Regions from separate parts of the Pseudomonas sp. MYb327 genome, predicted to be linked through region 3. Evidence: predicted binding sites of a transcription regulator. Region 3 holds the regulator's gene; each other region holds the start of a gene.

Region 1 (9,782 bases), 1.7 Mb from region 3:
ACCGAAATGCCAGGCAATGAACGCCGATAACAGGCCGCAGGCCAGTTCGGTCAGAGGGTAGCGTTTTCTGATTGGCGCCTTGCAAGCAGAGCAGCGCCCACGCAGGCATATAAAACTGAGGATGGGAATGTTTTCCCAAGCACGAATCCGATGACCGCAGTTTGGGCATTGGGAATGGGGCAGCATCAGGTTGAAGGTCGGCGGCGGCGTTTCGCTGGACAGCCCGAGAATGTCGTGGGCCTGCACGCGCCACTCGCGTTCGAGCATTTTCGGCAGACGCCAGATCAGCACGTTGAGAAAGCTGCCGACCAGCAGGCCGATCATCCCGGCGATGACGACGAAGGCCAGCGGGTAGTGAGCGAGAATTTCGTTCAAGGGCATGTCAGATCGCTGAGCCAAGTTGGAAGATGGGCAGGTACATCGCAACTACCAGGCCGCCGACAATAACACCCAGCACTACCATGATGAACGGCTCCATCAGGCTGGTGAGGTTATCAACCATATTGTCGACCTCGTCCTCGTAGAAACCCGCGACCTTGTCGAGCATATCGTCGAGGGCGCCTGACTCTTCGCCAATGGCCGTCATCTGAATCGCCATGTTCGGAAAGATTCCGCAAGTGCGCATGGCGAAGTTCAGCTGCATGCCTGTCGAAATGTCCTGCTTGATGCGCAGCACCGCACGCTTGAACACAATGTTGCCGGTGGCACCCGCCACTGATTCCAGGGCTTCAACCAAGGGTACGCCGGCGGCGAAGGTGGTCGACAGCGTTCGCGCATAACGGGCCACGGCGGACTTGTACATCAAAGTGCCCACCAGCGGCAGTTTCAGCAGCCAGATGTCCATCCGGTCGCGAAAAACCTGCGACGTTTTGAAGGCGTGGCGCACAGCGAAGAACCCCACGGTCAGCACGCCAAGCATCAACCACCACCAATCCTGCATGAACCGCGACAGGCCAATCACCATCACCGTGAAGGCGGGCAATTCGGCACCAAACCCTTCGAACACCGACTGGAATTGCGGCACCACTTTGACCAGCAAAATCCCGGTGACGATGATTGCGACGAACACCACCACCAGCGGGTAGGTCATGGCTTTCTTGATCTTGGCCTTTAGGCTTTCGCTCTTTTCCTTGTAGGTGGCCACCCGTTCCAACAGAGTGTCCAGCGCACCCGCCTGCTCGCCGGCATCCACCAGGTTGCAGTACAGCTCGTCGAAGTGTTGCGGTTTTTTACGCAGTGCCGCGGCGAAACTATTCCCCGCCGCGACTTCCTGTTTCACCTCGTCCACCAGCTTGCGCATGGCCGGGTTATCGAAGCCTTCGCCGATGATGTCGAACGACTGCAACAGCGGCACGCCAGCTCTCATCATGGTCGCCATCTGCCGGGTAAACAGTGCAATGTCCTGGGCCTTGATGCGTTTGCCCATGTTGAAAAGCGAGGCGGTTTTCTTGCGAACCCGGCCGGGGTTGATGCCTTGCTTGCGCAATTGCGCTTTGATCAATGCGGGATTCTGGCCCGTCAATTCGCCGGTGATTTTCGTGCCTTTGCGGTCTGTGCCTTCCCAGGCGTACACGCTGATTTTCGCTGCTTTGACCGCCATGTTCAGTCCTTGGTGACCCGGTTGATTTCTTCAAGGCTGGTAATGCCCTGCATGGCTTTGAGCAGGCCGGAAGTGCGCAAGTCGTTGAAGCCGTCCCTGCGCATTTGCTCATCGATTTGCAGTGAGTTGCCTTCAGCCATGATCAGTCGTTGCAAGTCCGGCGTGTTCTTCACCACCTCATAAATCCCCACTCGCCCTTTGTAGCCGCCGTTGCAATGATCGCAACCAACCGGCTCATAGATCGTGAATGTGCCGATGCGTTCCTCGGGGAAGCCTTCCTTGAGCAGTGTCTCGCGAGGGATCTCCAGCGGCACACGACCGGACGCAGACATTTCATGTCTTATAGCCTAGTCAACGGGCGCAACCAAACCAGCGGCGGTGAGGTGACAAAAACTGTCAGATAGTGCGGATCCTGGGGGTAGGAAAGGGCGCTGCTGCCAACGCGCTCCCCGTGAACAGGCCTCGGGAGGCTTGGCATGGGCTGTGCTGCGCCACCACCAGATCATGAGATTTCGACTCATGCACGGAGGCTGTCTATGAACAATCAAAAAGGTTTTACCCTGATCGAGCTGCTAATCGTGGTGGCGATCATCGGGATTCTGGCGACGTTTGCGATCCCGGCTTATTCGAAGTATCAGGCACGGGCCAAGGTGACGGCGGGGCTGGCGGAGATCTCGGCGTTGAAGGTGCCGTTTGAAGACGTGCTGAATCAAGGGACCGATCCAGATCTGACCAAAATTGGCGGTACAGCGACGACCTCCAACTGCACCACGACGGCTTCGGGCAAGGCGGCTGACGGTACGGGCACCATCGCCTGCACGATTCTCAACGCACCGGGTCCTGTATTGAACAAAACCATTACCTTGAACCGTACATCGACGGGCTGGACATGCGACACCGGCGTCGATCAGGACTACGCGCCCAAAGGCTGCACTGGCGTTGTTCCGAAGGTCTGATCCAACGTTTTGTAGCCAGATACCCCGCCCTGCGCGGGGTTTTTTTATTTGACGGATGAAAATCCAATGTAAATGAGAAAGTTTCGAAAATTCATGGCCTTAGGCCTTGTTAAAAACCGGCAACTTGCATGTAGAGAATGTCAAAGTCATGCAATTTGCATGATTTCGAAAATTTGCTGATTTTATAAGTTATTGATTTATAACGATTTATCTGGTGTTTCAAAGTTGGCACAGCGTTCGCAATATCTCTGGTAACCCTGCTGACAAACAACCCAGCAGATTTTCCAGAAAAACAGGAGTTACTCGTATGAAGAAGTTCGCTATTGCTGCCGCTACTGCTACCGCGCTGACCCTGACCATGGCCAATGCTGCATTTGCCCAGACTCAGGCCACACAAGCACCATTGATGGTGGCTACCGGTGAAGTTACCAAAGCCGAAGAAGCCACTTCAGATACCTGGATCACCACCAAAGTCAAAACAGACCTGGTAACCGAGAAAGGCATTCCTGGCACTGACATCAAGGTTGAAACCAACAAAGGTGTGGTTTCCCTGTCTTCCACCGTCGCGGTGACTGACAGTCAAAAAGCCACTGCCGTAGCAATCACCAAGAAAATCAAAGGCGTCAAAGCGGTCTCCGCTGACGGCCTGAAAGCCGAGTAAGGCAAGACTTCTCGCCTGAACCGGGAGAAGGCGCGGTAGACGAGCCGAGTCATACGTCTACCGCATCTGAGGAGTTCATGCGAACGGCCATAAGGATGTGGCCATTACAGGCCCCGGCATTCGTGTCGGGGCCTGTTTTATTGTGGGCTGCATATAACAACTTTGGGAGTGAGCCTGCAGCGGTTACTGTTGATCTGCACCAACCGGTTACCTTCACTCAGCGTCCAGGTGCATTGGCGTAACAACCTTGCCGTCCTTCTCCGCTTCACCCAACTGGGCATCAATGAAGTACACACGGTCATCGGCCAATTGACCCTTGTCGACCAGATAGTCCTTGATGCTGCTGGCTCGCTCCTGACCCAACTCCCGCAACAGCACTTCACTGGAGCTCCAGAACTGGATCACGTCGGCACGCATTTTCGCGGTGCGTTCTTCTTTGCCCAGGTCTTTCCATTCGGCTGGCGGTTGGGTTTTCAGGCGTGTGCGGTAGATCCCTTCCAGCAACGGACCTTTCTCACTGTCAGGCACCTGCAGCAAGTTCGCCTTCGCCGGCACCTTGTCACCGCGGCGCTGGAGCATTTTGTAGTAGTTGTACTGATATTCCCGTTCCAGTCGTTGCTCGGCGATCAGCGGGCCGTCACTGCTCTTGGCCGCGGTGCCTTCGATTTCCAGACGCAGGGCCGGGCGTTCCTTGAGGGCCAGGGACAGCTTGACCAGTGCGGCTTCGGCATCCTTGCTCAGGTCGCTTGAGCCTGGCGCGAAGGACACGGTGCCCAAATCTTCCGATCCACCGCCGGTGACCAGTCCACCAATGAGTTTGAACGGTGCCGCGGCAGCCTTGACGATCAGGTTGCGCAGGGTCTGCCAGACAATCGGCATGACGCTGAACTGCGGATTATTCAGGTCGCCACTCACCGGCAGCTCGATGGAAATCTTGCCGTCGACGTCCTTGAGCAGCGCAATCGCCAGTTTCAGTGGCAGGCTTACGGCGTCCGGGCTATCGACCTTTTCACCCAGTTGCAATTGTTCGACCACCACTTTGTTTTCAGCCTGGAGCTGGCCCTTGGTGATCTTGTAATGCAGGTCGAGATTGAGCCGCCCTTTGCGGATGCGGTATCCGGCGAATTTGCCGGAGTAAGGCGTCAGCGTGGTCAGTTCCACACGTTTGAAACTGGTAGCGATATCGAGGCTGGCCATCGGGTCGAACGGGTTGACCGCGCCCTTGATGGTGACCGGTGCATAGCGGTCGACCTTGCCCTTGACGTCGACGCTGGCCGGTTTCGCCTGACGGCTGTCGATGGTGCCGATCTGCCCGTTGAGTTGTTGCACGGCGGTGGCGAAGTTCGGGGTCAGGCTGAAGTCGGCGAAATTCGCCGAGCCGTCATTGATCGCAATGCCGCCGATGTGGATGACCAGTGGCTTGTCCTTGCTGGCAACGGGTTTCGCACCGGGGGTCTTGGCTGTGGATTCGGGCGGTTGCGGGATCAACAGGTCATCGATGTTCGTGGTGCGGTCATCGTTGATCATGAAGCGCGCATAGGGCTGGAACAGGTTGACCTTGTCGATCGACAGGCTGTCACCGTGTTGATAGTTCAGGCCTTCGACCACCACTTGCTGCCATTTGAGAAAGTCGCGGGTTTTCAGAGTGTCGAGGGTGTGCAACTGATCGACCTGGGCGCGGCCGGTGACAGTCAAAGCCAGCGGTTCGGTGCTTTTCAGGTTGACCGCCAGATCACTGCCAAGCATGCCGCTGCGCAGTTCAAGGCGAATGAATGGATTGATGTAGGACTGGGCGACGCGCAGGTCGATGTCCTTGGTCTGGACGTTGAGTCTGGCGCTGACTGGGGCCAGATTGACCTCGCCATCCGCCGTGAGCTTGCCTTGCTTGCCCACGCCCGTATCGAGTTTGAGCGTGAAGGGCGAGCCATTGAGGCTGTCGAATTTCTGCAAGTCGAGATTCAGCGGACCCAGTTCAAGCGCAACGGCGGGCTGCGCCTTGCGGTCAGCCAGATGCACCTGGTAATCGCGCAGTTGCACATCGTTGAGCAGCACTTGCCAGGGTTTGCTCGGCGCAGCCGGTTCGGGTTTCGGTGAGTCGGCGGCTGCCGGCGTATTGACCGGTTCGGCGTTGGCCTTGGCGGCCGGTTTGGACGGTTGGCTGGCGAACAGTTTTTGCCAGTCGAGTTGGCCATCAGCTTCGAGGGCGGCCCAGGTTTCCAGTTTATGGCTGCGGATCTTGCCGACCACTACCTGCTGCTTGGCCAGGTCAATGGTGGTTTCGCTGACATCGAGTCGCTCAAGTTTCACCAGCGGGCGACCGTCCGGGGCTTTGATGGCGAAGGGCGCCACGCTGACCGCGACATTGCTCAGCAACAGTTCGGTTTTTTCGGCCAGGCTGAGTTTGTAGTCGGTACTGAGGCTCATCACCCCGCTTTCGAGATCCAGGGGCACGGCATCGCGAACATAGGGCCAAAAGGCTTTCATCTTGCCATCGGTAATTTTCAGCTTACCTTCAGAGGCAAACGGGATGAGGCTGAAGTTACCGGTCCAGTCGATTTGTCCGCCATTGGGGCCGATAGCCACCAACTCCATGTTCGCGCTGTCTTCGGGCAGGGTGCTGAGGTGCTTGAGTTCGAAGCCGAGTTTGTCGTAGAGAAATTCGATGGGTTCGCTGGGACGTTCATCCTTGAAGTGCAACGCGCCGCCAGCCAGTTTGATTCGGTCTATGCGCAGCGGGAATGGCTTGGCGTTGGGGTCGGCCGGCGTTGGCTCGCTCACTGGCAGTTTGAACAAACCGAGCAGATTGAGTTTGCCGTCCTTGGGGAAGATGATTTCGGTCTTGGATTTTTCCAGTTCGATGTCGGACAGATGCAGCGCCTTGGTCCAGAGGCTGTCGATCTGCAGGTTGGCGTACAGGCGTTCGAAGCCGATCTGTTCCTTGCCGGGCTCGCCGATGTTCAAGCCCCAAAGGGTCACTTCAAGGCTGAACGGGTTGAGTTCGATCCGTTGGATCGTGGCGGGTGTCGTGGCGTAGTTGGCCAGTTGTTGGTTGGCAACGCGTAACGCGATGCCCGGCAAGATCAGAAAGCCCAGCAGACTGTAGAGAGCCAAAGCAGTCAACAAGGCGCCGATGGCGCGAATCAATCCTTTGTACATGTGTGGCTTCATCTGTCTGAATCGGAGTGCCTTGGAGTATGGCACGCGATTCCGGTTCCGAAGCAATCCGTCGATTGGCGATCTTACAGATTAGTCTGACGCCAATCAGAGCTGCAGGATCAGGGTTTTCAGGGGTGGCTGCTGATCCATCGACGGGAAATCGCCGCCCGGTTTCATCACGGTCCACTCGCGCACCGGGCGGCCAGCTTTCTCGGCACAGCGCAAAACCTGCTCGCGCCAGTCGTCCATACTGACTTTTGCCAGGTTGTTGCAGCAGATCAGCACGCCGTTGTCGGCGGTGGTCAGCAAAGCCGGTTTCAGCAGGCTCTGGTAGTCGCGCAGCAGGTCGACGGTGCCGAAAGCACTCTTGGCCCAGGCCGGCGGATCCAACAGCACCACGTCGTACTGGCGCTGTTCAAGGCGCTGGTAGCTCGGCAGTTTTTGGCCGCGACGCTGGGTGATCGGCAGGCCGGCCATTTGGCGGATCGCCGGGAAATAATCGGACTGGATGAATTGCATGGTCGGTAATTGCGGGTTGAGCAGGCCGTTTTCACGACCGACAGCCAGGTTGCCTTCGGCGAAGTCGAGGTTGCACACCTCGCTGGCGCCCCCCGCCGCAGCACTGAGGCCGACGCCGCAGGTGTAGGCGAACAGGTTCAGCACGCTTTTGTTTTTGCTGTGGTCCTTGACCCAGCCGCGGGTATTGCGCAGGTCAAGGAACAGCAACGGATCCTGCCCGGCGTGACGGCCACGGACCCGATAATTGAGACCCCATTCGTGGCCAACCAGGTCTTGCAACGCGGCTTCGTCGGCACGGTAGACGGTGTCTTCCCGGTCGATGCGCGAGTTGCCGCGGGAGCGGTCGTTGTAGACCAGCAGGGTTTCCAGGCCTAAATGGCTGTTGATCGTTTCGTGCAGGTGCAGCAGGTCCTCGCGTTCCAGCGACTGATGGAAACTTTGCACCATGAGTTGCGGACCGTAACGGTCGATGGTCAGGCCACCGGCGCCTTCCTGGCTGCCATGGAACAGGCGATAGCAATCGGTGCCTTGCTGATGCAGTTCCGCCAGCAGGTCGTGGCGACGTTCGAGGGCGGCGCGCAGCGCCTGAATCAAGGAAGACATGCTGGGCGCCTTGCAGGAGGTAATTTGGCGCGGGAGTTTAACAGCTTGAGAGATGAAGAACCTGTAGGAGCGTGGCTTGCCCGCGATGAACGATAACGCGGTTCATCGGATGCACCTCGGTGTGCCCATCGCGGGCAAGCCACGCTCCTACAAAGATGGATCAGGTCAATAAACCCATCCGCCGCTTGGCCCGCTGCACCGAGCCATTGCGCACCGCCCAGCGCAGCATTGGCGCGCTGCGATTGACGCTGGCGCGGATCAGTTTGCGTTGCAGCGGCCCTTGGCTCACGCCGAGCATGTCACTGGCCCAGTCCGGCAGCAGGTCGATTCCGGCCTGCATCATCAGACCTCCAAAAGGTTTGGCCAAACGGCTGGGGGAGGGGGCGTTCAACAACAGCCGCAACACTTCACGACTGCGCGCGTCGCACAGCAGTTGCGGACGAATGCGCTCAAGATAATCGGAAATTTCCTGCCGTGAGCGCGGCACGTCACGGGCACCCAGTCGTTCAGCCACGAGTGCGATTTCGGCGTAGTAACGATCCTGATCGGCCAGGGACAGGTGCGGATTTCGATAGCGCAGATGCGCCGCGAGGAAGTTGCTGACCTCGGCCACGTGCACCCAGGTCAACAGCTCCGGATCGCTAGCGGCGTAGGGCCGGCCATCGGGCGCGGTGCCGGTGACTTGCAGGTGAATGGTGCGCACTTTCTCGATCAGCCAGTCGGCGTCCTGCCGGGAACCGAAAGTGGTGCCGGAAATGAACTGCCCGGTACGACGCAGCCTGCCAAGCATGTCTTCGCGAAAGTTCGAATGGTCCCACACGCCGGCCAGGGCCAGCGGGTGCAACGCTTGTAGCATCAGGGCGCTGATGCCACCGATGAGCATGCTGCTGAAATCGCCGTGCACTTGCCAACTCACCGAGTCCGGCCCGAACAGCCCGGGATCGCCCTTGGGGTTTTCCAGATCAAGCTTGCCCAGGGAAAGGCCGGTCAGGCTCATGACTTGGGTTTCGATACGGGTGCGGATGAATTCCATGGCGACTCAGTGGCGAAAAAAAAGGAGTAACAATCCAACCTGTGGGAGCCCGGCTTGCCGGCGATAGCATCCTCAAGAACGCCATCGCCGGCAAGCCGGGCTCCTACGAAAGCAATTTACTGATTCAGGCGTTTGTCGATCAAACCTTGCACGACGCTGGGGTCGGCCAGGGTCGAAGTGTCGCCAAGGCTATCCAGTTCATTGCAGGCGATCTTGCGCAGGATACGCCGCATGATCTTGCCCGAACGGGTTTTCGGCAAGGCCGGTGCCCACTGGATCAGGTCCGGTTTGGCGAAACTGCCGATTTCCTTGCTGACGTGGGCCAGTAATTGCTTCTTCAGTTCGTCGTTGGGGTCGGTGCCGTTCATCGGCGTGACGAAGGCGTAGATACCCTGGCCTTTGACGTCATGGGGGTAACCGACCACAGCTGCCTCGGCAATGCTGTCATGCAGCACCAGCGCGCTCTCTACTTCGGCCGTACCGATGCGGTGCCCGGACACGTTGATCACATCGTCGATACGCCCGGTGATCCAGTAGTCGCCATCCTCGTCGCGACGCGCACCGTCACCGGTGAAGTAATAGCCGGGATAAGGCTTGAAGTAGGTGTCGACCATCCGTTGCGGGTCGCCGTAGACGCTGCGGATTTGCGCCGGCCAGCTGGATTTGATCGCCAGTACGCCGCTGCCGGCGCCTTTGATTTCCTTGCCCTGTTCGTCGAGTAGCACCGGTTGCACGCCGAACATCGGTTGTGTGGCGCAGCCGGGTTTGATCCTTTGTGCGCTCACTAACGGGCTGAGCATGATGCCGCCGGTTTCGGTCTGCCACCAGGTATCGACGATCGGGCAACGCTCTTCGCCGACCACATGGAAGTACCATTCCCACGCTTCCGGGTTAATCGGCTCACCAACAGTGCCGAGCAGTCTGATGCTGGCGCGGGAGGTTTCCTTCAACGGTTCGGGGCCTTCGCGCATCAGGGCGCGCAGGGCCGTGGGTGCGGTGTAGAAGATGTTCACTTTGTGTTTGTCGATCACTTGCCAGAAGCGCGAAGTGCTCGGGTAGCTTGGCACGCCTTCGAAGATCAACGTGGTGGCGCCGTTGGCCAGTGGGCCGTAGACGATGTAGCTATGACCAGTGACCCAACCGACATCGGCGGTGCACCAGAAGACTTCGCCGTCGCGGTAATCCAGCACGTATTTGAAAGTCATCGCCGCTTGCAGCAGGTAGCCGCCGGTGGTGTGCAGCACACCTTTGGGT
Region 2 (9,782 bases), 560 kb from region 3:
CGGCCGTTGTCTTCTTCGATCAGCGACACCGCGCGCAGCACGTCGAAGTCGTGGATGCCTTTGGCGCGTAGCGAGTCAATGTGTTGGGCGTTGATCAAATAGATGATCTGCATGTGCCGCGGCAACATGCGCTCCATCAAACCGACCGGCCAGGTTTCCAGTGCTTCGGGCAGCAGCGTGTGGTTGGTGTAGGACAGCGTGTCGACCGTGACCTGCCACGCGGCGTCCCACGCCACATCATAGACATCGACCAATTGCCGCATCAGCTCGGCCACGGCTATCGACGGGTGAGTATCGTTCAGCTGAATCGCCGCGTGATCGCCCAAGGTCAGCACCGAGGTGTGCATGTTGCGATGGCGGCGCAGTAAATCCTGCAGGGACGCGGCGACGAAGAAATACTCCTGCCGCAGGCGCAGTTCCTGTCCGGCTTCGGTGCTGTCCGCCGGGTACAGGACGCGGGAGATACTTTCGGCCCGGGCCACTTCGGCAACCGCGCCCAAGTGGTCGCCGGCGTTGAAGCGCTCCAGGTGCAAATCTTCCATGGCCCGGGCACGCCACAGGCGCAGTGTGTTCACACTCGCGCCGCGCCAACCGACCACTGGCGTGTCGTAGGCAATCGCCCGCACGGTTTCCGCCGGATGCCAGACTTGCTTGGACTTGCCGCTTTCATCGGTCACGGTTTCGACGCTGCCGCCAAAGCCGATCGGGTAAACCACTTCCGGCCGCTCGAATTCCCACGGGTTGCCGAAATCCAGCCAGTGCTCGGTCTGCTCCTGCTGCCAACCGTCAACGATGGCCTGGCGGAACAAACCGTGTTCGTAACGAATGCCGTAACCGTGCCCGGCAATGCCCAGAGTCGACATGCTTTCCATGAAGCACGCCGCCAGACGACCGAGACCGCCGTTGCCCAGCGCCGCATCGGGCTCCAGCAGGCGGATGCGTTCCAGGTCGACCCCAAGTTCGGTCAGAGCCTCGCGTGCTACATCGAGCAGGCCAAGGTTGCTCAAGCTGTCATAGAGCAACCGGCCGATGAGGAATTCCAGAGAGAGGTAATAAACGCGCTTCTGGCCTTTTCGGTAAATCTGCCGCGTGTGGTCCATCCAGTGCTCGACCATGTGATCGCGCGCTGCCAGCGCAATGGCCTCGAACCAGTCGTGGTCGAAGGCGTGATCCGGGTCTTTGCCCACCGCGTAGGTGAGTTTGGTCAAGACGGCGTCGCGGAATGCGGCCACCTCTGCTTCGCGAACAAGTGGTTCTTGAGTCATCGATAAGACCTCGAGCGAGCTTTGAGTTGTCTGAGCCTAGACGGTCTGACAGGCGGTAGAGGCTCCGGTTCGGCAGTTTTTCCCGTTAGTGCGAATTGGATCGGCAATCCATTGTCGTGTACTTGATTCAATGCAGGTGCCGTGCCGGATTAGCGGTGTCGCTGGGCGGTGGTGAAAAAAATCTGGCGAAAGGTTGTTCAAAAATCCACCAGTCCCGGTATGATCGCGCGCCCTGATGCACACGCTGGTAACAACCGATGATGAAGCCGAACCTGATCGCCGCTGCGGAGATCGACCGCCTCGATACCTGGGCAAAATATTCTGCCCCGATGTGCGGCTCTTGCATGTCCAGCTGCTGCACGCTGCCGGTCGAGGTCAAAATCAAGGATCTGATCCGCATCGGGGTGGTCGATGAGTTCGAGATGGGTGATCCGCCGAAGAACATCGCCAAGCGGTTGCAAAAGGAAGGCCTGGTCGAGCGCTTCAACCAGAAGTCAGGAATCTTCACCCTCCAGCGCATGAGCAACAACGATTGCCTGTACCTGGATCGTAAGAGCCGTCTGTGCACTATTTATGAAAAGCGCCCCGACACATGCCGCAACCACCCTAAAATCGGCCCGCGGCCGGGGTATTGCGCTTATAAGCCGAAGGAAGTGGTGCGCGAGCAGAGTTCGCGGTCGATCGAGCGGTTCTGATACCCCTGTAATTTGCGGCGGCTGAACGGCCTCATCGCTGGCAAGCCAGCGCCTACAGTGATTGTTGTCGTACGCAGATTTTATGTACGCCTCTAAACCCTGTAGGAGCCGGCTTGCCGGCGATGGGGCCAGCAAAAACGCCACACAAATCGCAGACAAACAAAAACGCCCCCGGCCTTTCGACCGGGGGCGTTTTCATTCAGCCGGGCTAAATCTTATGCCTTGGCTTTCTTGGCAGCGCGGGTACGCTCGCTTTCGTCCAGGATCTTCTTGCGAAGACGGATGGACTTAGGAGTCACTTCACACAGCTCGTCGTCCTGGATGAATTCCAGAGCCTGTTCCAGGGTGAAGCGAACAGGTGGAACCAGAGCGATGGTTTCGTCTTTACCCGAAGCACGCATGTTGTCGAGCTTCTTGCCCTTGGTAGGGTTAACGCCCAGGTCGTTGTCACGGCTGTTCAGGCCAACGATTTGACCGTTGTAGATTTCCTGACCGTGTTCTACGAACAGCTTGCCACGCGCCTGCAGGGTTTCCAGGGAGTAGGTCAGTGCCTTGCCGGTTTCAACCGAAACCAGAACGCCGTTCTGACGGCCGGACATGTCGCCCGACTTCATCACGTCGTAACGGTCGAAGATCGAGGTCAGGATGCCAGCGCCGTTGGTCAGGGTCAGGAACTGGTTACGGAAACCGATCAGACCACGAGCAGGGATGTTGTATTCCAGACGTACACGGCCCTTGCCATCCGGCACCATGTTGGTCAGGTCGCCTTTACGCAGGCCCATCTCTTCCATCACCTTGCCTTGGGATTCTTCTGGCAGGTCGATGGTGACGTTTTCGTACGGTTCATGCTTCACGCCGTCAACCAGACGGATGATCACTTCCGGACGGCCTACAGCCATTTCGAAGCCTTCGCGACGCATGGTTTCGATCAGTACCGAGAGGTGCAGCTCACCACGGCCGGAAACCTTGAACTTGTCAGCCGAGTCGCCTTCTTCAACGCGCAGTGCAACGTTGTACAGCAGCTCTTTGTCCAGACGTTCCTTGATGTTACGGGAAGTCACGAACTTGCCTTCTTTACCGCAGAATGGCGAGTCGTTTACCTGGAAGGTCATGGAAACGGTTGGCTCGTCAACGGTCAACGGCTTCATCGCTTCAACGGTGTCCGGGTGGCACAGGGTGTCGGAGATGAACAGCGAGTCCATACCGCTGATGCACACGATGTCGCCTGCAGCGGCTTCGTCAACGTCTACACGGTGCAGACCGTGGTGACCCATCAGCTTCAGGATACGACCGTTACGCTTCTTGCCGTCGGCGCCGATAGCGACAACCGGGGAGTTCGGCTTGATGCGACCACGGGCGATACGGCCAACACCGATAACACCCAGGAAGCTGTTGTAGTCCAGTGCGGAGATCTGCATCTGGAACGGACCGTCACGGTCAACAGCCGGCGCTGGTACGTTGTCGACGATCGACTGGTACAGCGGGGTCATGTCTTCAGCCATTTCATTGTGGTCCAGACCGGCAATACCGTTCAGGGCCGAGGCGTAGACGACTTTGAAGTCCAGTTGTTCTTCGGTGGCACCCAGGTTGTCGAACAGGTCGAAGATCTGGTCCAGAACCCAGTCCGGACGCGCGCCTGGACGGTCAACCTTGTTGATGCACACGATTGGACGCAGGCCGGCTTCGAAAGCCTTCTTGGTCACGAAACGGGTTTGCGGCATAGGGCCGTCTTGAGCGTCAACCAGCAGCAGAACGGAGTCAACCATCGACATTACGCGTTCAACTTCGCCGCCGAAGTCGGCGTGGCCCGGGGTGTCCACGATGTTGATGTGGTAGCCGTTCCAGTTGATGGCGGTGTTTTTAGCCAGAATGGTAATACCGCGCTCTTTTTCCTGGTCGTTGGAGTCCATCACGCGCTCGTCGTTGAGCTCGTTGCGCTCCAGGGTGCCGGATTGACGCAGGAGTTTGTCTACCAGGGTGGTTTTACCATGGTCAACGTGAGCAATGATGGCGATGTTGCGTAGATTTTCGATCACTTGTGTATCTCGATCAGAGGATTCGGTGTGCTGACAAGTCTTGGCAGCGATTAACAGTAGCGTCCGTAAAAGCCGTTACAGCTTGACGGTGGCATCGGGGGGCCGGTGACGCAGGCCACAGGCAAACAGCCCCGGGCACTTAGCTCGGTCGATAAACGCGCACATTGGCATGCCCCTCACTGAGCAAATGGTGGGCATGCAGGCGACTCATCACGCCTTTGTCGCAATACAGCAGGTACTGGCGAGTAGGGTCCAGTTCCTTGAAACGAGCGTTCAGTGCATAAAACGGCATCGTCTGTACCTCGATACCAGCGAGCTCCAGCGGGTCATCTTCAGCGGCATCCGGGTGACGGATGTCGATAACGATCTGACCGGCCAGCGCATCGCTGACTTCTTCAATCTGTACGTCCTGGCCCAGTTCATCGATCACGCGATCGATCGGTACCAATTTGGCGTTCTCGAGCGCACGCTCAAGGACTGCCATGTCGAATTCTTTCTCTTCGTGCTCCACGCGATGGCGTTTTGCAGCGGTCTTGGGGTTCACCGAAATGACCCCGCAGTATTCCGGCATGTGCTTGGCGAAGTCGGCGGTGCCGATTTCGTTGGCCGTATCGATAATGTCCTGCTTGTGGCTGGCGATCAGCGGACGCAGCACCAGCTTGTCGGTCACGCAGTCGATCACGGACAGGTTCGGCAATGTCTGGCTCGAAACCTGGGAGATCGCCTCACCAGTCACCAGCGCATCAATGTGCAGTCGATCGGCGATTTGGGACGCAGCGCGCAACATCATACGCTTCAATACTACGCCCATATGACTGTTATCGACTTTGCCGAGAATTTCTCCGAGCACTTCCTCGAACGGCACACTGACAAATAGCACGCGTTGGGAGCTGCCGTACTTCTTCCAGATGAAGTGCGCAACTTCCATCACGCCCAGCTCGTGGGCCCGTCCGCCCAAGTTAAAGAAGCAGAAATGGGCCATCAGGCCACGGCGCATGATCTGGTAGGCCGCGACGGTGGAATCGAAGCCGCCGGACATCAACACAAGCGTCTGCTCCAGGGCTCCCAGCGGATAACCGCCGATGCCGTTGTGCTGGCTGTGGATGACGAACAACCGTTGGTCGCGAACTTCGATGCGAACTTCGATTTCAGGCTTTTTCAGGTCAATCCCGGCGGCACCGCACTGACGACGCAACTGGCTGCCGACGTATTTCTCGATGTCTATCGAGCTGAATGGGTGCTTGCCGGCGCGCTTGCAGCGTACCGAAAAAATTTTCCCGGCCAGTGCATCACCGTAGTGCTGTTTGCACTTCTCGACTATGTCGTCGAAATCGCCCAGCGGGTATTCATCGATTTGCAGGAAGTGCGCGACGCCCGGCATACAGCTCAGACGATCGCCCATCTCTTTCAACGCCTTGGGATCGCTGATGCGGGTTTCCAGCTCGAGGTTGTCCCACACGCCGTTCACCACCACAGCCGGGTCCAGATCGCGGAGCACGGCACGGATGTTCTTGGCCAACTGACGGATGAAACGCATCCGTACCGGGCGGCTCTTGATGGTGATCTCGGGAAAGACTTTTACGATTAGTTTCATGAAAACAGCGCGCGCTGGGCCAGCCGAAAAAGGGGGGCGCGGATTATAGCGGAAATTGCTCAAGGTTTAACCAGTTAATGTGCAGAAGGTTTTGCATGCACCAAAACGGATCACTTTGCGTTTTTAACGCCACATTAAGGAGCGTGTTTTCCTGCTTTAAATCGCTTTGCTGCTCTATAAGCGTGAATTTGGGGCAAAAAACCCATGGTGGGGCACTGGCATGCAATTTGCTCCCTTGTGAGGCAGGTTGCCTTGGCAGAGTATTCGCGCCGGCATCACAAACATTTAAGGGCATCCACTACCAGCCCTAATCCACCCGGAGGACACTATGTCGAAGTCGGTTCAACTCATCAAAGATCATGACGTCAAGTGGATTGATCTGCGCTTCACAGACACCAAGGGCACTCAGCACCACGTGACCATGCCGGCTCGCGACGCGCTGGATGACGACTTCTTTGAAGTCGGCAAAATGTTCGACGGCTCCTCCATCGCTGGCTGGAAAGGCATCGAAGCCTCCGACATGATCCTGATGCCGGACGACTCCACTGCTGTCCTGGATCCGTTCACCGAAGAGCCGACCCTGATCCTGGTCTGCGACATCATCGAACCTTCGAGCATGCAAGGCTACGACCGCGACCCACGTGCGATCGCCAAGCGCGCCGAAGAGCACCTGAAATCCACCGGCATCGGTGACACCGTATTCGCTGGTCCAGAGCCAGAGTTCTTCATCTTTGACCAAGTGAAGTTCAAGTCCGACATCTCCGGCTCCATGTTCAAGATCTACTCCGAACAAGGCTCCTGGATGTCCGACCAGGACATCGAAGGCGGCAACAAGGGCCACCGTCCAGGCGTCAAAGGCGGCTACTTCCCGGTTCCACCGTTCGACCATGACCACGAAATCCGTACCTCCATGTGCAACGCACTGGAAGAAATGGGCCTGACCGTCGAAGTTCACCACCACGAAGTGGCAACTGCCGGCCAGAACGAAATCGGCGTCAAGTTCAACACCCTGGTGAAGAAAGCCGACGAAACCCAAACCCTGAAATACGTTGTACACAACGTAGCTGACGCTTACGGCCGCACCGCGACCTTCATGCCTAAGCCTCTGTACGGCGACAACGGCTCGGGTATGCACGTTCACATGTCCATCTGGAAAGATGGCAAGAACACCTTCGCAGGCGAAGGCTATGCCGGCCTGTCCGATACCGCTCTGTACTTCATCGGCGGCATCATCAAGCACGGTAAGGCCCTGAACGGCTTCACCAACCCGGCGACCAACTCGTACAAGCGTCTGGTTCCAGGCTTCGAAGCGCCAGTAATGCTGGCCTACTCGGCTCGCAACCGTTCCGCTTCGATCCGCATTCCTTACGTGTCGAGCCCTAAAGCCCGCCGTATCGAAGCTCGCTTCCCGGATCCAGCAGCCAACCCATACCTGTGCTTCGCCGCACTGTTGATGGCTGGCCTGGACGGCATCCAGAACAAGATTCACCCTGGCGACGCAGCTGACAAAAACCTGTACGACCTGCCGCCTGAAGAGGCGAAAGAGATCCCACAAGTTTGCGGCAGCCTGAAAGAAGCCCTGGAAGAGCTGGACAAAGGTCGTGCGTTCCTGACCAAAGGCGGCGTGTTCTCCGACGACTTCATCGATGCTTACATCGCTCTGAAAAGCGAAGAAGAAATCAAGGTACGTACCTTCGTACACCCACTGGAATACGAGCTGTACTACAGCTGCTAATCCGGTAGCGCCTGCGCAAGCGGCGTGACAAGAGAGGCCTCCCTTTCAGGAGGCCTTTTTTTCTGCCCGTAATTTAATGGCTCCTACACGGGATTTGTGGTGTTTGGGAAACCACGTAAATCATGCCCAGATGTTTAGCGACTTGGGCCTACCACCACCTCTGACCTATGCTGCTAAGCATCGCTTTCGCTTCTGGTCGATTTCATGGGTCGCGTTTTTCTCTTCATCTTGTTGCTGATCGCACTGCCTGCTTCAGCGCAGATCTACAAGTACACCGACGCCGATGGCAACACGGCCTACAGTAATCAACCACCTGATGGAGTGACCGCGCAGCCCGTCGAACTACCGCCCCTGAACAGGATCGAGCCCCAGGCGCCTCCTGCGCCCAAGATTCAATCCAAGCCAATTGAGCAGCCCCAAGCCGCCTACGAGGTACTGGAGCTCACCGGCCTGCCCACCACTGAAGCCCTTCGCGCCAACAACGGCACCTTCAACGTCAACGTGCTCATCAAGCCGCGCCTGCAGGGCCCGCATCTGTTGAGACTGTTACTGGACGGTCAACCTTACGGCCAGCCAAGCAACGTACCAATCCTCCAATTGGTGAACATCGATCGCGGGGAACACAGCCTGGCGGTGCAGGTGATTGACGGCGAAACCTTGGTACAGCAGAGCTCGACAGTCACGTTTACCGTGCAACGGGTGCGAAAACATCGAATACCAGGGCGCTGATCGCGCGCCCTGGAAAGAAGTTCGTTGCGCACTATATTGGTGCGATTAGTTGCACTGCGCTCACAGCGCAGCCCATTTTGGTTCGAAAGTACCCGCACAAGCCGACAGTACGCCACGCAATCGAGCGTCATACGCCCGTTTCAGGGGTTTAACGCTTCTTTTCGGAGCCTTGGTTTGGTTTTTGCATTTTCCCCGCATCAGCGCTTTTTTCCTGCGCGCCGCCCTGCTCCAAAAGAGGTCCCGATGACCATTAGCGACGCACTGCACCGCTTGCTTCTCGACAACCTCACCACCGCGACCATCCTGCTCGATGCCGAATTGCGACTCGAGTACATGAACCCGGCGGCGGAGATGCTTCTGGCTATCAGCGGCCAGCGCAGCCATGGGCAATTCATCAGCGAGTTATTCACCGAATCCACCGAGGCCCTGAATTCCTTGCGTCAGGCGGTTCAGCAGGCGCACCCGTTCACCAAGCGTGAAGCGATGCTCACCGCCCTCACCGGCCAGACTTTGACGGTCGATTACGCAGTCACGCCAATCCTGAGCGATGGCAAGACAATGCTGCTGCTCGAAGTCCATCCCCGTGACCGCTTGCTGCGCATCACCAAGGAAGAAGCGCAACTGTCGAAGCAGGAAACCAGCAAGATGCTGGTGCGCGGCCTGGCCCATGAAATCAAGAACCCCCTGGGCGGGATTCGCGGCGCAGCGCAATTGCTGGCCCGTGAGTTGCCGGAGGAAAGCCTGCGCGACTACACCAACGTCATCATCGAAGAAGCCGACCGCCTGAGAAATCTGGTGGACCGCATGCTCGGCTCCAACAAGCTGCCGTCGCTGGCGATGTGCAACATCCACGAGGTATTGGAACGCGTCTGCCACCTGGTCGAGGCGGAAAGCCAAGGCTGCATTACATTGGTGCGTGACTATGACCCAAGCATTCCCGACGTCCTGATCGATCGCGAGCAAATGATCCAGGCAGTCCTGAATATCGTGCGCAATGCGATGCAGGCCATCAGCAGCCAGAACGAGTTGCGCCTGGGTCGCATCAGTTTGCGCACCCGCGCCATGCGTCAGTTCACCATTGGCCACGTGCGTCATCGCCTGGTGACCAAGATTGAAATCATCGACAACGGTCCAGGCATTCCGGCGGAACTCCAGGAAACCATCTTCTTTCCCATGGTCAGCGGACGTCCGGACGGTACCGGGCTCGGCCTGGCCATCACCCAGAACATCATCAGCCAGCACCAGGGCCTGATCGAATGTGACAGCCACCCAGGCCACACCACTTTCTCGATCTTTCTGCCACTGGAACAAGGAGCCACATCGACATGAGCCGTAGTGAAACCGTGTGGATCGTCGATGACGACCGTTCTATCCGTTGGGTCCTGGAAAAAGCCTTGCAGCAAGAAGGCATGACCACACAAAGCTTCGACAGCGCCGATGGCGTGATGAGCCGCCTGGCGCGCCAGCAACCGGACGTGATCATCTCCGACATCCGCATGCCCGGCGCCAGCGGCCTGGACCTTCTGGCGCGGATTCGCGAGCAACACCCACGGCTGCCAGTGATCATCATGACGGCGCATTCCGATCTGGACAGCGCTGTCGCGTCCTATCAGGGTGGTGCGTTCGAATATCTTCCCAAGCCGTTCGATGTCGACGAAGCGGTTTCCCTGGTCAAGCGCGCCAACCAACACGCTCAGGAACAGCAAGGCCTGGAAGTCCCGGTTGCCC
Region 3 (9,782 bases):
TTGGTGCTGGCCGGGGCAGGGATGTCACGCTTCAAGGCATTCCTGATCGGTGCGGCTTCCGGTTTGGTCGAGCCCGTGTTCGCTCTGTTGTGCGCCTGGCTGGTGAGCCTGGCCGAACTGTTGTTGCCGTTGGGATTGGCAATGGCGGCGGGAGCGATGCTCTTGGTGGTGACCCACGAAGTCATTCCCGAGTCGCGCCGACACGGCCACGAAAAGCTTGCCAGTCTTGGGTTGTTGATCGGGTTTTGTTTGATGATGGTGATGGATACGGCGTTGGCCTGAACCGGGCGCTAATAGCTGAAGGAACATCTTGTGGCGAGGGAGCAAGCTCCCTCACCACAGAAGCGGGGGTTACTCGCCTTCGTCGAAGTAGTTATTGATCAACTTCACCAGCGCATCCAGCGCTTCCTGAGCCTGCTCGCCTTCCGTGCTCAAATGGATTTTGGTGCCCTTGCCGGCGGCGAGCATCATCATGGCCATGATGCTTTTACCGTCGACTGCGGTCTCTGGCGTGCGTCCAACCCTGATCGTGCAATCCTTGAACTGCCCGGCAACGCCAACGAATTTTGCAGAAGCGCGAGCGTGCAGGCCCAGCTTGTTGATGATTTCAATTTCCAGAGCAGGCATCGCGGTGTGAATCCTTTAGCTGAGGTCGCGGTGGCGAACCTGGACGTTCTTCAGGGATTGTTGCAGGGTCTTGGCCAAACGTTCGGTCAGGTAGACGGAGCGGTGGTGACCGCCAGTGCAGCCAATGGCAATAGTGACGTAGGCGCGGTTGCTGGCGGCAAAGCGGGGCAACCATTTGAGCAAATAGGTAGATATGTCCTGATACATCTCTTCGACATCCGGCTGTGCCGCCAGGTAATCGGCAACCGGTTGATCGAGTCCGGACTGCTCACGAAGCTCAGGCTTCCAATAAGGGTTCGGCAGGCAACGCACATCGAACACCAGATCAGCGTCTACCGGCATGCCACGCTTGAATCCGAACGACTCCACCAGGAACGCGGTTCCCGGCTCCGGCTGGTTCAACAATCGCAGCTTGATCGTGTCGCGCAGCTGATACAGGTTCAGGCTGGTGGTATTTATCTTGAGATCGGCGAGGTCGGCAATCGGTCCGAGCAAGGTGCTCTCAACGTTGATCGCTTCGGCCAGCGATCGGTTGGCGTTGCTCAATGGGTGACGACGACGGGTTTCCGAAAAACGCTTGAGCAGCGTTTCCTCGTCGGCATCCAGGTACAGGACATCGCACTGGATATGCCGGCTGCGGACTTCTTCCAGCAGGTCGGGAAAGCGTGTCAGATGGCTCGGCAAGTTACGCGCATCGATGGACACGGCAACCAGCGGCTGGGACAGCTCAGTGTGAATCAGTGCGCGCTCGGCCAATTCCGGCAGCAACCCGGCAGGCAGGTTGTCGATGCAGTAGTAGCCGTTGTCCTCGAGAACATCGAGGGCGGTGCTTTTACCCGAGCCGGAACGGCCACTGACGATGATCAAACGCATGGTTACGGCCCGTTTTGCTCGTCCAGGACAACCTGATACAAGGCTTCATTGCTCGGGGCGCTGCGCAGTTTTTCGCGCACTTCCTTGCGGTCGAGCATGCTGGCGATCTGGCGCAAAAGCTCCAGGTGCGCATCGGTAGCGGCCTGGGGGACCAGCAATACGAACAGCAGGTCAACCGGGGCGCCGTCGATGGCGTCGAAATCGATTGGGGCGTCCAGGTGCATAAGGGCACTGATGGGCGAATCGCAGCCCTTCAGGCGGCAGTGAGGAATAGCGATGCCGTTACCAAAACCGGTAGATCCGAGTTTTTCACGGGCAATCAAAGCCTCGAAGACATCTTGCATCTCCAGATCCGGCACTTCGCGATGGATGAGGTTGGCAATTTGTTCGAGGGCTTTCTTTTTACTGCCGCCCGGCACGTTCACCAGGGAACGGCCGGGGGTCAGGATGCTTTCAAGTCGGATCATGGGTTGGGAGTGTTAACGACCGGTAGCGCCCTGGAGGAGGCTCTGGGTCTTTTCCTTATGCTTTTTGAGTTGTTTATCAAGCTTGTCGGTGAGTGCGTCGATCGCCGCATACATGTCGGTATGTTCCGCGTTGGCGACAACTTCATTCCCGGGAATATGCAGCGTGGCTTCGATTTTCTGCTTCAACTTTTCGACCGTCATCGTGACCTGCACGTTGGTGATCTTGTCGAAATGTCGCTCCAATCGTTCGAGTTTTTCGCCGATGTAGGTGCGAAGAGGTTCGGTCACTTCCAGTTGGTGTCCACTGATGTTGACTTGCATACAGCTTCTCCTTCGTTGCCAGTGCATAAAGCGGCAGATCAGATGATCTGCCACTGGAACGCTGTGGCGTGGCTCTACATCAACCGCTTGCGTTCGCTCGAAGGCGCGATCCCGAGGGATTCGCGGTACTTGGCGACGGTGCGGCGAGCCACCTGAATGCCTTGTGCCTCCAGTAAACCAGCGATCTTGCTGTCACTCAACGGCTTTTTCTGATTTTCCGCGGCAACCAGTTTTTTGATGATTGCGCGGATCGCCGTGGACGAGCATTCGCCGCCTTCGGAGGTGCTGACGTGGCTGGAGAAAAAGTATTTCAGCTCATATATGCCCCGCGGGGTATGCATGAACTTCTGCGTGGTCACCCGCGAGATCGTCGACTCGTGCATGCCCACCGCCTCGGCGATGTCATGCAGGACCAACGGTTTCATCGCTTCGTCGCCGTACTCCAGGAAGCCGCGCTGATGCTCGACAATCTGGGTGGCTACCTTCATCAGGGTTTCGTTGCGGCTTTGCAGGCTCTTGATGAACCAGCGGGCTTCTTGCAGCTGGTTGCGCATGAACGTGTTGTCGGCGCTGGTATCGGCGCGGCGGACGAATCCGGCGTACTGGGCGTTGACCCGCAAGCGTGGCACCGACTCCTGATTGAGCTCCACCAGCCAGCGTTCGTTGTCCTTGCGCACGATGACGTCGGGAACGACGTACTCGGCTTCAGTGGACTCGATTTGCGAACCTGGACGCGGATTGAGGCTCTGGACCAGTTCGATGACCTGGCGCAGTTCATCTTCCTTGAGCTTCATGCGGCGCATCAGCTGGCTGTAGTCGCGGCTGCCGAGCAGATCGATGTAGTCGGTGACCAGACGCTTTGCTTCAGCAAGCCAAGGGGTCTTGGCGGGCAGCTGGCGCAATTGCAGCAGCAGGCATTCGCCCAGGTTGCGGGCGCCGATGCCGGCAGGTTCGAATTGCTGGATGCGGTGCAGAACGGCTTCGATTTCGTCGAGTTCGATGTCCAGCTCTGGATCGAACGCTTCGAGGATTTCCTCTAGCGTCTCGTCAAGGTAGCCCTGATTGTTGATGCAGTCGATCAGGGTCACGGCGATCAGGCGATCGGTGTCGGACATCGGCGCCAGGTTCAATTGCCAGAGCAGGTGGCTTTGCAGGCTTTCACCGGCGGAAGTACGGGTGGTGAAATCCCACTCGTCGTCATCGTTGCTCGGCAGGCTGCTGGCGCTGGTCTGGTAGACATCTTCCCAGGCGGTATCGACGGGCAGTTCATTGGGGATGCGCTCGTTCCAGTCGCCTTCCTCGAGGTTATCCACCGTCGGGGCGCTTTCCTGGTAGGAGGGCTCCTGAATGTCGCTGTTGGGCTTCAGTTCGGCATTGTCAGCCAAGGGGTCGGTGTTGTCGAAGTCGTCGCCTTCTTCCTGGCGTTCGAGCATCGGATTGGACTCCAGGGCCTCCTGGATTTCCTGTTGCAGATCCAGGGTCGACAATTGGAGCAGGCGGATGGCCTGTTGCAGCTGCGGTGTCATCGTCAGCTGCTGGCCCATTCTCAAGACTAGCGATGGTTTCATGGCAGGGGCTTAACACCTTATTCGCCGGCGCACATGCGCCATCCACTACAGGGCGCCGGAGCGCCAAACATAAGCAAATTATATGCCCGAAACTGCAGCGTTTGCCTAGAGCGCTGTAACAATAAAAAAATGTTGATTTTTTATCGAGACAAGCGCTTTGGCGACCTGCCAGACACCTCAGCGCTTACAGGCGGAACTCATGGCCCAAGTACACTTCCTTGACCAGGTCGTTGGCCAGGATGGTTTCAGAGTCGCCTTCGGCGATCAGTTGGCCATCGTTGACGATATAGGCGGTTTCGCAGATATCCAGGGTTTCACGGACGTTGTGGTCAGTGATCAGCACGCCAATGCCCTTGGCCTTGAGGTGGTAGATGATCTGTTTGATGTCACCCACCGAAATCGGGTCCACGCCAGCGAAGGGTTCGTCGAGCAGGATGAACTTCGGGTTAGTGGCCAGTGCCCGGGCGATTTCCACGCGGCGACGTTCGCCACCGGACAGGCTCATGCCGAGGTTGTCGCGGATATGGCTGATGTGGAATTCCTGCAACAGGCTTTCCAGTTCTTTGCGACGACCGGCCTTGTCGAGTTCCTTGCGGGTCTCGAGGATCGCCATGATGTTATCGGCTACCGAGAGTTTGCGGAAGATCGAGGCTTCTTGCGGCAGATAGCCGATGCCGGCCTTTGCACGGCCATGCATCGGCTGATGGCTGACATCCAGGTCGTCGATCAGGACGCGGCCCTGATCGGCCTGTACCAGGCCCACGATCATGTAGAAACAAGTGGTCTTGCCGGCGCCGTTGGGACCAAGCAGGCCGACGATCTGACCGCTGTCGATGGACAGGCTGACGTCACGCACGACCTGACGGCTCTTGTAGCTCTTGGCCAGATGCTGAGCTTTCAGAGTTGCCATTACTGGGCCTTTTGCTCGTCGGTTTTCTTTTTCGGCTGGATCACCATGTCGATGCGCGGACGCGACTCGGTCACCTTGCTGCCGGTAGCGCGACCGGCGCTGGCGAGCTTTTTCTCGGTGTCGTAGACGATTTTCTCGCCTTGGGTGACGTTGTCGTCCTTATCGATGACCTTGGCGCGGTCAATCAGCACGACACGATTTTGCTTGGCGAGATACTGGATGGTCACACCCCAGCCCTGCACGGGCTTGGTGTCTCCAGCGGTTTGCAGTTGCTCGAAGTAGGCCAGGTTGCCCACCGAGGTCACCACGTCGATGTCGCCATCGGCGGCACGGGTCATGGTCACTTTGTTGCCGGTGACCTTCATCGAGCCCTGGGTGATGATCACGTCGCCGGTATAGGTGGCAACACCGTTCTTGTCGTCCAGTTGGGCGTCGTCGGCCTGAATGCGGATTGGCTGCTGCTGATCGTTCGGCAGAGCCCAGGCGCTCACGCTTCCCAGTGCTGCGCCCAGACTGAGCAAAATAGGGAGGGTTTTAACGAGCCTCATACTGTCCTCTTACGTTCGATAGCAGGTGTATCCTGCTTTCTTTCAAATACGCTTTCATTCCGTTACCAGTCGATACGCCGCCAGCGCCGTCGATTCTAACGGGTTGCTCGGTCTGCGCATATTGCTGTTGCGGGAACACCGTCATGCGAGTGGTGGTGATCAGGGTCCTGCGATTTTTTTCGTCGAAACGCGTGATGCGTACCGAGTCAATCAATTCAACCTGCGTACCGTCCGGATTGACTTCACCCTTTTCGCTCTGGACGTGCCATGGGAACTCGGTACCACGGAACATGTTCAGGTCGGGGTTGGTCAGCAACGTCACTTCGGTTGCCTTGAGGTGTTCGACCTTGTCGGACGTCATCTCGTATTGCAGTTTGCCGTCCGGCAGGAACTGCACACTGTGGGCGTTGATCGCGTAATAGTCGATCGCGCTTTCGTCGGCCTTCACCACTGGCTTGTCGAGGAAGCGTTCCGGGCTGATATTCCAGTATCCGACCGCGGCGAAAATCGCCGCGATGGAGCCGAACACCAGAGTGTTGCGAATCTTTTTGCTCAACATGTCTTGGCTCACAGGTACGCGGCGTTGGCCGCATCAAGGCGGCCCTGGGCGCGCAGGATCAATTCGCAGAATTCTCGCGCGGCACCCTCGCCACCGCGGGCCTGGGTCACGCCGTGGGCGTGTTCACGCACGAAACTGGCGGCATTGGCCACTGCCATGCCCAAGCCTACGCGGCGAATCACCGGCAGGTCTGGCAAGTCGTCGCCGAGGTAGGCGACCTGTTCATAGCTTAGGTTGAGTTGGCCCAGAAGTTCGTCCAGTACCACAAGTTTGTCTTCGCGACCCTGGTAAAGGTGCGGAATGCCGAGATTCTTCGCTCGTCGCTCTACGACCGGAGTTTTACGGCCGCTGATAATAGCGGTCTGCACGCCGGCTGCCATCAGCATCTTGATGCCCTGGCCGTCGAGGGTGTTGAAGGTCTTGAATTCGCTGCCGTCTTCGAGGAAGTACAGGCGTCCGTCGGTCAGTACGCCGTCGACGTCGAATACCGCCAGTTTGATCTGTTGGCCACGTTGCAGAAGGTCTGCGCTCATTACATTACTCCCGCACGCAGCAAGTCGTGCATGTTCAAGGCGCCGACCGGGCGGTCTTCGCTGTCGACCACGACGAGCGCGTTGATTTTATGATCTTCCATGATTTTCAGGGCCTCGGCGGCGAGCATTTCGGCGCGGGCAGTCTTGCCGTGGGCAGTCATGACCTGGTCGATGGTCACGCTGTGGATGTCGATGGTGCGGTCCAGGGTGCGGCGCAAATCGCCGTCGGTGAAGATCCCGGCGAGTTTGCCGTCGGCTTCAAGGATCACGGTCATTCCCAGGCCCTTGCGGGTCATTTCCATCAGCGCGTCCTTGAGCAGGGTGCCGCGCTGAACCTGCGGCAGTTCTTGCCCGGCGTGCATGACGTTTTCCACTTTCAGCAGCAGGCGTCGGCCCAGCGCGCCACCCGGGTGGGAAAACGCAAAGTCTTCGGCGGTGAAGCCTCGCGCTTCCAGCAGGGCGACGGCCAGGGCGTCGCCCATGACCAATGCTGCGGTGGTCGAAGAGGTGGGCGCCAGGTTCAGTGGGCAGGCTTCGTGCTCGACGTGAACATTCAGATTGACTTCAGCAGCTTTGGACAGGGGCGAATTCGGGTTGCCGGTCATGCTGATCAACTGAATGCCCAGGCGCTTGATGAGCGGCAGCAGGGTGACGATTTCATTGGTCGAGCCGGAGTTCGACAGCGCGAGGATGATGTCGTCGCGGGTGATCATGCCCATGTCGCCGTGACTGGCTTCGGCCGGGTGCACAAAAAATGCCGTGGTGCCGGTGCTGGCCAGGGTGGCGGCGATCTTGTTGCCGATGTGCCCTGATTTGCCCATGCCAACCACGACTACGCGGCCTTTGCTGGCCAGAATCATCTCGCAAGCGCGTACGAAATCTGCATCGATTTGGGGTAGCAAGCCTTGTACGGCTTCCATTTCGAGGCGGATGGTGCGTTGTGCGGATTGAATCAGCTCGCTGGATTGGCTCATGTCGGAAATCGTATAGCCTGATGAAAAGGCGGCGATTATAGCGGTTATGATCGAAACCCTCACGCAAGTTCGTCGCGCATTGTCATTCCTTGTTACCGAATCCCTCTAAATGAAGCTTTTTGCCACTCATCTCGCGGAACATGGACCGGCATTGGCCTTGGGCGCGTGGCGTTTGCAGTGATATAGTTCGCCGCCAGTTCGGCCCGCCCGGGGATGTGCTTTTGTCAGGAAGCCAGGCGTCCGAGTGAGAGGCTGCATCGCAAGGAGTTTAGATGAGTGCCGATAACGCCTACGCGGTCGAGCTGAAGGGACTGACCTTCAAGCGCGGTGCGCGCAGCATTTTCAATAACGTCGATATCCGTATTCCCCGTGGCAAGGTCACCGGCATCATGGGGCCTTCCGGGTGTGGCAAGACCACGCTGTTGCGGTTGATGGGCGCACAGTTGCGTCCATCCAGCGGCGAAGTCTGGGTCAATGGGCAGAATCTGCCGCAGCTGTCTCGTAGCGATCTGTTCGATGCCCGCAAGCACATGGGCGTGCTGTTTCAGAGTGGCGCACTGTTTACCGATCTCGATGTGTTCGAGAACGTCGCCTTTCCTTTGCGCGTTCATACCGAGCTTCCGGAAGAAATGATCCGGGATATCGTCCTGCTCAAATTGCAGGCCGTGGGGTTGCGTGGCGCCATTGACCTGATGCCTGACGAACTGTCCGGGGGCATGAAGCGTCGTGTCGCGCTGGCGCGGGCGATTGCGCTCGATCCGCAGATTCTCATGTATGACGAGCCCTTTGTCGGCCAGGACCCCATCGCCATGGGCGTATTGGTGCGCCTGATCCGCCTGCTCAACGATGCACTGGGCATCACCAGTATCGTGGTTTCCCACGACCTGGCCGAGACCGCGAGCATTGCCGATTACATCTATGTGGTGGGCGACGGGCAGGTGTTGGGGCAGGGCACGCCGCAAGAACTGATGAACTCGGACGAACCGCGTATCCGGCAATTCATGACAGGCGAACCAGACGGTCCGGTCGCCTATCACTTTCCAGCGACGGATTACCGCGCAGATCTCCTGGGGAAGCGCTGATGCGCAAGACTTCACTAATAGAAAGAGTGCGCCGCTTCGGCCACGCCGGCATCGATGTGCTGGCGGTGTTCGGGCGTTCGGCGTTGTTCCTGTTTCATGCGCTGCTGGGGCGCGGTGGGATCGGCGGCGGTTTTGGCCTGCTGGTCAAGCAGTTGCATTCCGTCGGTGTGATGTCCCTGGTGATCATTGTGGTTTCCGGGGTGTTCATCGGCATGGTGCTGGCGTTGCAAGGGTTCAACATCCTGTCCAGCTACGGTTCCGAGCAGGCGGTCGGGCAGATGGTTGCCCTGACGTTGCTGCGCGAGCTGGGACCGGTGGTGACCGCGCTGCTGTTCGCCGGACGTGCCGGTTCGGCGCTGACGGCGGAAATAGGCAACATGAAATCCACTGAACAGTTGTCCAGCCTGGAGATGATCGGGGTCGATCCGCTCAAGTACATCATTGCCCCGCGCCTGTGGGCCGGTTTCATTTCCCTGCCGGTGCTGGCGATGATTTTCAGCGTCGTGGGGATATGGGGTGGTTCGTGGGTGGCCGTCGACTGGCTGGGCGTGTATGAAGGTTCCTACTGGTCGAACATGCAGAACAGCGTGACCTTCGCCGACGATGTGCTCAACGGCATCATCAAGAGCATTGTTTTCGCCTTTGTCGTCACCTGGATTGCCGTATTCCAAGGCTATGACTGCGAGCCCACTTCCGAGGGGATCAGTCGTGCCACTACCAAGACCGTGGTGTATGCCTCTTTGGCAGTACTCGGCCTGGACTTTATTCTGACCGCCTTGATGTTTGGAGATTTCTGATGCAAAACCGCACCCTGGAAATCGGTGTCGGCCTTTTCTTGCTGGCTGGCATCCTGGCTTTGCTGCTGCTGGCGCTGCGGGTCAGTGGCCTGTCCCCGAGCCCGAATACCGAAACCTATAAACTTTACGCGTATTTCGACAATATCGCCGGCCTGACGGTTAGAGCTAAAGTGACCATGGCCGGTGTGACTATCGGCAAGGTGACGGCGATCGATCTGGATCGCGACAGTTTCACCGGTCGCGTGACCATGCAGCTTGAAAAGCGTGTAGATAACCTGCCGGCGGACTCCACTGCATCTATCCTGACCGCTGGCCTGTTGGGCGAGAAGTACATCGGTATCAGTGTGGGCGGGGAAGAAGCCCTGCTCAAGGATGGCGGGACCATCCACGACACCCAGTCGTCGCTGGTGCTCGAGGACCTGATCGGTAAATTCCTGCTCAATACCGTTAGCAAAGACGCCAAATGAGGAGTTTCCAAATGATCTCTACCTTGCGACGTGGCCTGTTGGTATTGCTCGCGGCC

Evidence for each region. Region 3 encodes sigma-54, which starts transcription at its own class of promoters, with help from an activator protein. Its sites were predicted from a motif close to ANTGGCATNNANNTTGCTNT; they were not measured.
Region 1: a site for sigma-54 is predicted at 2,071-2,090, ahead of ABVN21_RS27395 (pilin). Genes of this name have one in related genera too.
Region 2: a site for sigma-54 is predicted at 5,805-5,824, ahead of glnA (glutamate--ammonia ligase). Genes of this name have one in related genera too.

What each region holds. Positions count from the first base shown of each region.
Region 1 is NZ_CP159258.1:6,039,633-6,049,414, forward strand. It holds gene ABVN21_RS27380 (A24 family peptidase) at 1-381, opposite strand, end outside; gene ABVN21_RS27385 (type II secretion system F family protein) at 383-1,600, opposite strand; partial or broken gene ABVN21_RS27390 (type IV-A pilus assembly ATPase PilB) at 1,603-1,905, opposite strand; gene ABVN21_RS27395 (pilin) at 2,137-2,556, shown strand; gene ABVN21_RS27400 (BON domain-containing protein) at 2,864-3,217, shown strand; gene ABVN21_RS27405 (DUF748 domain-containing protein) at 3,431-6,385, opposite strand; gene ABVN21_RS27410 (class I SAM-dependent methyltransferase) at 6,479-7,495, opposite strand; gene ABVN21_RS27415 (oxygenase MpaB family protein) at 7,656-8,528, opposite strand; gene acs (acetate--CoA ligase) at 8,645-9,782, opposite strand, start outside.
Region 2 is NZ_CP159258.1:4,862,802-4,872,583, forward strand. It holds gene ABVN21_RS21845 (glycogen/starch/alpha-glucan phosphorylase) at 1-1,265, opposite strand, end outside; gene ABVN21_RS21850 (YkgJ family cysteine cluster protein) at 1,523-1,960, shown strand; gene typA (translational GTPase TypA) at 2,176-3,996, opposite strand; gene thiI (tRNA uracil 4-sulfurtransferase ThiI) at 4,136-5,590, opposite strand; gene glnA (glutamate--ammonia ligase) at 5,919-7,325, shown strand; gene ABVN21_RS21870 (DUF4124 domain-containing protein) at 7,530-8,054, shown strand; gene glnL (nitrogen regulation protein NR(II)) at 8,298-9,383, shown strand; gene ntrC (nitrogen regulation protein NR(I)) at 9,380-9,782, shown strand, end outside.
Region 3 is NZ_CP159258.1:4,297,818-4,307,599, reverse strand. It holds gene ABVN21_RS19500 (ZIP family metal transporter) at 1-282, shown strand, start outside; gene ABVN21_RS19495 (HPr family phosphocarrier protein) at 352-627, opposite strand; gene rapZ (RNase adapter RapZ) at 643-1,500, opposite strand; gene ptsN (PTS IIA-like nitrogen regulatory protein PtsN) at 1,503-1,967, opposite strand; gene raiA (ribosome-associated translation inhibitor RaiA) at 1,980-2,288, opposite strand; gene ABVN21_RS19475 (RNA polymerase factor sigma-54) at 2,363-3,856, opposite strand; gene lptB (LPS export ABC transporter ATP-binding protein) at 4,041-4,766, opposite strand; gene lptA (lipopolysaccharide transport periplasmic protein LptA) at 4,766-5,314, opposite strand; gene lptC (LPS export ABC transporter periplasmic protein LptC) at 5,301-5,873, opposite strand; gene ABVN21_RS19455 (HAD family hydrolase) at 5,882-6,406, opposite strand; gene ABVN21_RS19450 (KpsF/GutQ family sugar-phosphate isomerase) at 6,406-7,380, opposite strand; gene ABVN21_RS19445 (ATP-binding cassette domain-containing protein) at 7,653-8,462, shown strand; gene mlaE (lipid asymmetry maintenance ABC transporter permease subunit MlaE) at 8,462-9,259, shown strand; gene mlaD (outer membrane lipid asymmetry maintenance protein MlaD) at 9,259-9,726, shown strand; gene ABVN21_RS19430 (ABC transporter substrate-binding protein) at 9,738-9,782, shown strand, end outside.